DNA from 2 places in the Bacillus cihuensis genome. Region 2 is predicted to be linked to the other one. Evidence: riboswitches for the same ligand, from Rfam matches in the RefSeq annotation. Region 2 holds a riboswitch; the other holds the start of a gene.
What was found. A riboswitch is a leader RNA that binds a small molecule or an ion and turns the genes downstream of it on or off. The one in region 2 is predicted to bind glycine.

Region 1 (4,200 bases), on a different contig from region 2:
TTCTTGCAGAGATAACGGAAATTGTTTCAAAAAATCAACTGATTATCCAGCCTTCATCAAGCTTATTACATGTACCTGTAACAGTAAAAAGTGAAGAAACTCTTAATGACGTCTTAAAAGATGCGCTTTCTTTTGCTGATGAAAAGTTACATGAAATTGTGATACTGACAAAAGGCCTTCAAAATGGCAAAGAATCGATCGGAAAAGAAATTACAGCAAGTATAGAAGCCGTTCAAACGCTAAATGAATCATCATTTCGAAACAATATTCAAGTCCAAGAAGCCATTCAAAACTTGCATACGTATCAAGCAGAACGTGAAGCAGTCTTTAACGTTCGTCAAGGGATTCAGGAGAAGGCTTTCCAATTACCACTTCTTCCAACTACAACAATTGGGAGCTTCCCACAAACACAAGAAGTAAGAAAACAGCGTTTAAAATGGCGTAAAGGCGAGCTCACGGATGCGGCATATGGAGAATATATAAAAGCGGAAATTAAAAAATGGATTGAAATTCAAGAAGACCTTGGCCTAGATGTTTTTGTACATGGAGAATTCGAACGTACAGACATGGTTGAATTTTTTGGTGAAAAATTAGAAGGCTTTCAATTTACCAAATTTGGTTGGGTACAATCATACGGCTCCCGCTGCGTGAAGCCACCACTTATTTACGGGGACGTGTCATTTAAAGAAGCAATGACAGTTGAAGAAACCGTATATGCCCAATCGTTAACAGACAAACCTGTAAAAGGTATGCTAACAGGTCCTATTACCATTTTAAACTGGTCGTTTGTACGCGACGATATTGCTCGTAACGAAGTAACCAATCAAATCGCGCTTGCGCTAAGAAAAGAAGTAGAGGAACTAGAGAAAAATGGTATAAAAATGATTCAAGTGGATGAGCCGGCCATTCGTGAAGGGCTGCCGTTAAAGCGTGAAAACAGGGATAGTTATTTGAACGCTGCCGTATATGCATTTAAACTGGCAACAACATCTGTACAAAACGATACACAAATTCATACTCATATGTGTTATTCAGACTTTAAAGAGATTATCGATGCCATTAAAGCGCTCGATGCAGATGTTATTTCTATTGAGACGTCAAGAAGTCACGGAGAATTAATTTATGCCTTTGAAGAAAATACGTATGATAAAGGTATTGGTCTTGGTGTATATGATATTCATAGTCCACGCGTACCTAAAATTGAAGAATTGACAAGAAACATTGATCGTGCCCTTCAAGTCCTTGATCCAAAATTGTTCTGGATCAATCCTGACTGCGGTTTGAAAACACGTGGAATAAATGAAACCGTAGCAGCACTAGAAGTCATGATTGAAGCGGCGAAACAAACGAGAGAAAAGATTGGCGCGAAATATACACTCAATGTATAAGATGCGAAAAGAATAAAAGTTGATGCCCAAAAGGGTCTGACCTCACACTCTATCCTCTGTATATCACAGATGTGGGGGTCTGACCCTTTCTTTATGAGTCAGTGCATTTTGTGTATGAAAAAATTAACCTAATCGTTAAAAAATAGACGAAAGAGGTTTGGATCCTTCATCTTTTTTACCCCAAAATTTAGGTGTAACATCTACAGCATTAACGAGATTACTGTACGAATCCTTCAGGTATTTACTCGTCGTCGCAATATGGCTATGACTAGCTTACATCTTCTGGCCTTTGCAATATCATGATTTGTAGCCTTTAACATCCATTACAAAAAGAATGCCTATACATATGGGGGCTAGCTTTCCTTTTGGCAAGCTGTAGCCTTCAAAATGTCAATCATCTATTCAAGAAAGGGAATTTATTCGGGAAATAAACAAAAAGTGTTAGCGTTTACAAAATAACCTTGACAGATTGTTCAAATGTGACTATTCTGAATATAACAGAAACTAAATATGAGCGAATGACGGTTGTGGGAGAGTGCAATGTGACAAGCCACCGAAGGAGCAAGTTCCAAAAAGACCCTTGGAACCAATCTCTCAGGTAGATGGAACCACAATCGGACGCACCTCTGGAGAGCGCGTATACAGTAGTACGCCACCAAAGGGGAACGACTCTATGAAATATAGGGTTAAACTCTCAGGTAAAAGGACAGAGAAGGGTAGAGAAAAACACGCTACCCTTTTCTGTCCTTTTTTGCGTGCAAAAACGGGAGCGTATCTTCACAGTTTTCTTGGAAAAGAAGATTGCTTAAGGGAAAAGCGTTACGAGTTATGACGAAGTAAGTAAAAGATGGTGACATAAAAAACTTTCGAGGGGGAGTACAAATGAGTTTACAGCAAAATGATTCTATAATTTTTGGAGCGATTGAAAAGGAACGGGAACGCCAACATCAAACACTTGAGTTAATTGCTTCAGAAAATATCGTCAGCGAAGATGTATTAGAAGCGATGGGAAGCGTGATGACAAATAAATATGCAGAAGGGTATCCAGGAAAGCGTTATTATGGCGGATGCGAATTTGTTGATGTGGCAGAACAAACAGCAATCGAACGCGTAACGGAGCTATTTGGCGCTAAATATGCAAATGTTCAGCCGCACTCAGGAGCACAAGCAAATTTTGCTGTATTTTTCGCACTCCTTCAGCCTGGTGATAAAGTAATGGGCATGAATCTATCACATGGTGGACATTTAACACACGGAAGCCCTGTGAGTGTTTCAGGAAAATGGTTTGAAATTGTATCTTATGGTGTGAGAGAAGATACGCAAGTCATTGATTATGATGAATTGGAAGAAATCGCGAAGAAAGAGAAGCCGAAATTGATTATTGCAGGAACAAGTGCTTATCCAAGAACGATCGACTTTGCTCGCTTTAGAAAAATTGCCGATCAAGTCGGCGCAAAACTGATGGTCGATATGGCGCATATTGCTGGGTTAGTAGCAGCTGGACTTCATCCATCTCCGATCCCATATGCAGATGTTGTGACAAGTACGACACATAAAACATTGCGTGGCCCACGTGGCGGTATCATCTTAACAAATGATGAAGAGATGATTAAAGCGGTTAATAAATCAATATTCCCTGGTATTCAAGGTGGACCATTGATGCATATCATTGCTGCAAAAGCGGTGGCTTTCAGAGAAGCTTTACAACCAAGTTTTAAAGACTATGCTAAACAAGTTATTGAAAATGCGGCAATACTTGGCGAAACCTTAAAGAATGAAGGGGCTGCCCTCGTTTCAGATGGAACAGATAATCATATTGTCCTATTAGATTTACGTCCATGGAATTTAACTGGAAAAGAAGCTGAGAAATTATTAGAAGAAGTAGGCATTACCGTTAATAAGAATACGATTCCGTTTGATCCAGAGAAACCGTTTGTTACGAGTGGAATCCGTATCGGAACAGCTGCCTTAACAACTCGTGGCATGAAACAAGATGAAATGGTGAAAATCGGTAAAGTGATCGCAGACGTATTAAAAAATAAAGGCGATGAAGCCGTTCTTGAAAAAGCAAAAGCAACGACTAAAGAGATTTGCAGTTCGTACCCGTTATTCCAACAAGCAGTTACGGTGTAATAAAGGAGGAGAATCATGGAATTCCAAAGTTGTTTTGATATAATCGGCCCAATTATGGTCGGACCGTCGAGTTCTCATACAGCTGGTGTTGTTTCGATTGGAAAATTTATTTATGACCTGTTAGGGGATTATCCAGAAGAGTGCAACATTGTATTTTATGATTCGTTTGCTGAAACTTATCAAGGACACGGAACAGATAAAGCACTTCTAGGCGGATTGCTTGGTATGAATACGGATGATTCCGGTATCAAGTTCGCGTTGGAAAAAGCAGAAGAGTATGGGATGCAGTATCAATTTGAATTCGAAGATAAATGTGAATATATGGATCATCCCAATATAACGATTGTAACGGCAAAACGTGATGATCGAGTTTTCAAGGTTGGTGGTGTGTCACTCGGAGGCGGCTTATCGAAGATTTTTATGATTAATGATGAAATGGTATCGATTCGTCTTAGCGCTGGAGATGATTTTTCAATCCTTGCAAAACCTTATCAACAGAAAGAGAAAGCATTGGTGAAGGCGATATGATGGACATTCAATCTATGAGAGAGCTTATTGAAGCTTGTGAGCGGGAAAATAAATCCATTAGCGACATGATGTTAATGGTTGAAGCAAAAAAGTCAGGAAGAGACGAAGCAACGATTATTAGCATGATGGAAGAGCGATTGATCAAAATGAA
Region 2 (4,200 bases):
ACGTTTAGAAAAGAAAGACCTCATCGAAATTGAACTGGAAAACGGAGCTGTTCTAAAAAGCAAAACCGTCATCCTTTCAACAGGTGCTCGTTGGCGCAATGTTGGTGTTCCGGGTGAAAATGAATTTAAGAATAAAGGTGTAGCATATTGTCCACATTGTGATGGTCCATTGTTTGCAGGAAAACACGTAGCCGTTATTGGTGGCGGAAATTCCGGTATTGAGGCAGCAATTGATCTCGCTGGGATTGTGAAACATGTAACAGTTCTTGAATTTAATCCTGAGCTTAAAGCTGATTCTGTACTGCAAGATCGTCTTAACAGTCTGCCAAATGTAACTGTCCTAAAGAACGTTCAAACAACAGAAATTACTGGAACTGATAAAGTAAACGGTATTTCCTACGTTGAGCGTGAGACTGGGGAAGCTCAGCATATTGAATTGGCGGGAGTATTTGTTCAGATCGGACTTGTGCCAAATACGGAATGGTTAGCTGAGACTGTTGAACGTAATAGAATCGGTGAGATCGTTATAGATAACCATGGAGCAACGAACATACCTGGAGTGTTCGCTGCTGGAGACTGCACGAATAATCCATATAAGCAGATCATTATTTCGATGGGATCAGGTGCGAATGCAGCCTTAGGTTCATTCGATTATCTAATCCGAAATTAAACCACCATTTTATTATAAAAGGGCCGTTGAAATTACTTTTTAACGGTCCTTTTTCTTTATTCACCTTAAAAGATCCCGAATTAATAACCTCAGTTACTTATATACGGTTCATCGTAACACGCCTAAATGAGATTTACTTTCTACCTTTATTTCCAATATACCACTATTACTACATTTTTCCCCACCATTATCTTGTTTTATGGTGCATGACTCAATGTAATTTAAGAAGCTTTCCTCACTTTCATTGATTCCCTGACACCTTTTTTTGGAATCGCAGCTACTATAGCTAGTAAAGCTAGTCCAGCAAAAATAGCATTTGTCAATAACCCCATACTTGCAGCCACTTCCATATTTCCAGCCTTTTCAACTACACTATAAACAGTAACAGATATCGCTAATCCGAATGAGTTTCCAAGTGTACTAGACATTTTATAAATACCAGCTGCCTCTCCTGCTTTTGCTGCCGGTACATTGTCTACTGCTGTATCCGTAGATGGTGTCGCATAAAGGCCAAGTCCAATCCCATACACGGTAAAACCAATAAATACAACAATGGAATAAATCGCATTTGGTAAGAATGTTAATGTCATTAAGATAATTCCAACGATCACTAAAAGACAAGCTATGACCATCGGCTTTCTTGGACCACTTCGTTGTAATATTTTTTCACCAATACGAATCATCGCTAATGTAGCAACTAAATTGCCAATTGATAATAACCCAGATTGAAAAGAACTGTATCCTCTTGCCATTTGAACATAGGTATTCGCAACAATAAGTGCTCCCGCTACACCACTTATTAAAAAGTTTGACACAGTAGCCCCAGTAAAATATTTATTTTTAAATAAAGATAGATCGATAAATCCGTTAGATTTCCCTTTTACAAGTTTTAAAAATATCCAACCACCTATGACAGTGGTAGCCATTAACGTTAACGAAAGAGGGCTTGTCCATCCGAAGGCATCTCCATGTGTAATGACAACATTCAAAGCGACCATCACTAATAAAAAGATAACAAAGCCAGGAAAATCAAATTTTGCTGAATTGCTTTGTTCCGCTTTACTCTCTGGTACATCTTTAATCAAAAACATAGATAGTAAAGTGAAAATAATGGAAAATATAAAGATCCAGCGCCATCCCATATACGTAGCAATTAAACCTCCAGCTAATGAACAAATGCCTATGCCGCCCCAAGATCCAAAAGACCAGTAACTTATGGCTCTTTGTCGGTCTGGGCCGTCAAAATAGGTTTTCACCAAAGCAATCGTTGCAGGCATAATACACGCTGCCGAGATGCCTTGAATCACACGCCCAATAATTAAGAGAACCGTCTCCTGTGCAAATACGAGACAAAGTGAACCAATTATATTTAATAGTAAACCAATAGTTGTAATTTTCTTGCGTCCAATTCGATCAGATATTCCTCCAGCTGCTACAATAAACATGCCTGAAAATAAACCGGATAAACTAATTGCTGTATTCAAAAGTCCCATCGAAATGCCCATATCTAACTGAACTTCAGGCATCACATTTATGAGTGACTGTGAGAAAAGCCAATAAGTAAGCACCCCAAACACAATCCCCGTCATCATTCTGTTATTACCTTTATAGCTTGTTTCCATGGTGAACCACTCCTTTTTGGTTAAATATCCATTAAACTAACTATGTCTCTACAGTGATGATGAACGTGTAAATTATGCAGGCACAACAAAAAGGACAGAGAAAAACAGTGTTTTTCTCTGCCCTTCTCTGTCCTTTTACCTGAGAGTTTAGCTCAATAGAGCCTTTCCCCTTTGGTGACGTATCGATTCATACGCTCTCTCCAGAGGTGTGTCCAGCTGCAGTTCTTCTACCTGAGAGATTCGCTTCAAGGGTCTTATTGAAGTTTGCTCCTTCGGTGGCTTATAATAAACACTCTCCTGCAACTTTCATCCATCTATGATTTCTATATTTTCTGTATATTCTGTATTTATAGAATAATTTCAAAAGTCGATCGTGTCAACTAAAATCGAAAACGCTTTCAAAATCTATTGTCACTTTGACGCCCAGAACAATCGTTTCACAAGACGTTCCACGGATAGATATGGAATATTGCTGTGAAAAAGGATCTTTCAGATGGTAACCGACCAACTAATAGCAACTTTCGGTTTACTTTCTAATACCCCATTAAAACTTTCGTGATGGAATATTGTCCTTGTTAGCAGGTTATGTTGCCAATAATACAAAACAGATAACTCCCCTAATAGTAATTAGAGGAGTACATCAATGATCTCTTACCTATAGAAAATAAAGGAGACCGGCAACATCCAATCTCTTATCACTTATTAAAAACTTTAGGCTCTTTTCGTAAAGATTGTTGTTTTTTTGCAAGAAACCAATTCGAACAGATGTTGATCTTCGTTACAGGTGCGAGACTCCTGCGGGAAAAGCGTGTAGAGGGAGACCCCGCAAGTGCAAAGCACTGAGTAGGCTTCTGAGACCGCCCGCGGAAAGCGAGTACCTGCAACGGAAATCAACCCGGGTTATTAGTGTAAAAATGATTGAAAAGCAACAAAGTATGTGAAAACAGCCAAACTTTATCTTTATCCATCCAATTACTCTTTTTCATATCGCTTAATACTTCTTGAGTACAAAATATACTTCACTTTAATTCGAGTTTTATATTCTTCTACTTTAAATAATTAATTGCGAGAGAAATATAAAACCGTATGGAGTCTAGATATTTTTGTATGTCAACCCATTCATCGGGCTGATGAGCCACTGTAGGCTCTCCTGGTCCACAGATTAATATTGGAACATTTTGAAGATGATTCCTATAGATAGACCCATCTGTATAATAATTAACTCCCCCTATATTGGGATCGTTTTGCAAATATGATTGCGCTTTATCCAAAGCCAAATGAATAAATGGATGATCGGGCGCAGTATATACAGATACTAAGTTGTTTATGACATCAATTTTATAAGAAACGTTCATTTCCTCAGATACTTTTTGTAAGAGTTCATTTATTTCCCCAACAATTTCCTGATGATTTTGCCCTGGTACAGTTCGAATATCAATGGTAATTTTGCACTGGTCAGGCACTACGTTAGGACCTACTCCGCCTTGAATCATTCCTATATTTAATGTAGAATCGCCTAAAATATCATGACGTTCATAACGAAGATCATAATTGTTTAATTTATTTATAAAATGATTGATAGCCAATATTGCATTAATCCCATGAGACGGCATTGAACCGTGAGCTGTTTTACCAAACATAGAGATCTCAAGCCAAAGTGCCCCTTTGTGTGCAACAACCACCTGATTTGAGGTAGGTTCACTAATTACAATAGCTGTAGCTTGGTCAATTTGACCTTTTTTAACTACTTCTCTAGCACCAATACAATTTACTTCTTCCCCAACCGTTCCAATGAATTGTAGGTTTCCACTCAATTTTATTCCTGCTTTTTGTATACATTCAATTGCTAAAATCATGGCAGCAACTCCACTTTTCATATCTGAGGAGCCACGCCCGAATATTCGATTT

Region 1: another riboswitch for glycine. It lies ahead of glyA (serine hydroxymethyltransferase); the one in region 2 lies ahead of V179_RS0102080 (MFS transporter).

The regions. Positions count from the first base shown of each region.
Region 1 is NZ_AYSD01000017.1:133,980-138,179, reverse strand. It holds gene metE (5-methyltetrahydropteroyltriglutamate--homocysteine S-methyltransferase) at 1-1,388, shown strand, start outside; partial or broken gene V179_RS32135 (hypothetical protein) at 1,524-1,772, opposite strand; glycine riboswitch at 1,907-2,009, shown strand; gene glyA (serine hydroxymethyltransferase) at 2,271-3,521, shown strand; gene V179_RS0104220 (serine dehydratase beta chain) at 3,537-4,049, shown strand; gene sdaAA (L-serine ammonia-lyase, iron-sulfur-dependent, subunit alpha) at 4,049-4,200, shown strand, end outside.
Region 2 is NZ_AYSD01000010.1:465,186-469,385, reverse strand. It holds gene ahpF (alkyl hydroperoxide reductase subunit F) at 1-670, shown strand, start outside; gene V179_RS0102080 (MFS transporter) at 892-2,292, opposite strand; glycine riboswitch at 2,418-2,498, opposite strand; glycine riboswitch at 2,502-2,602, opposite strand; gene V179_RS0102075 (M20 family metallopeptidase) at 3,339-4,200, opposite strand, start outside.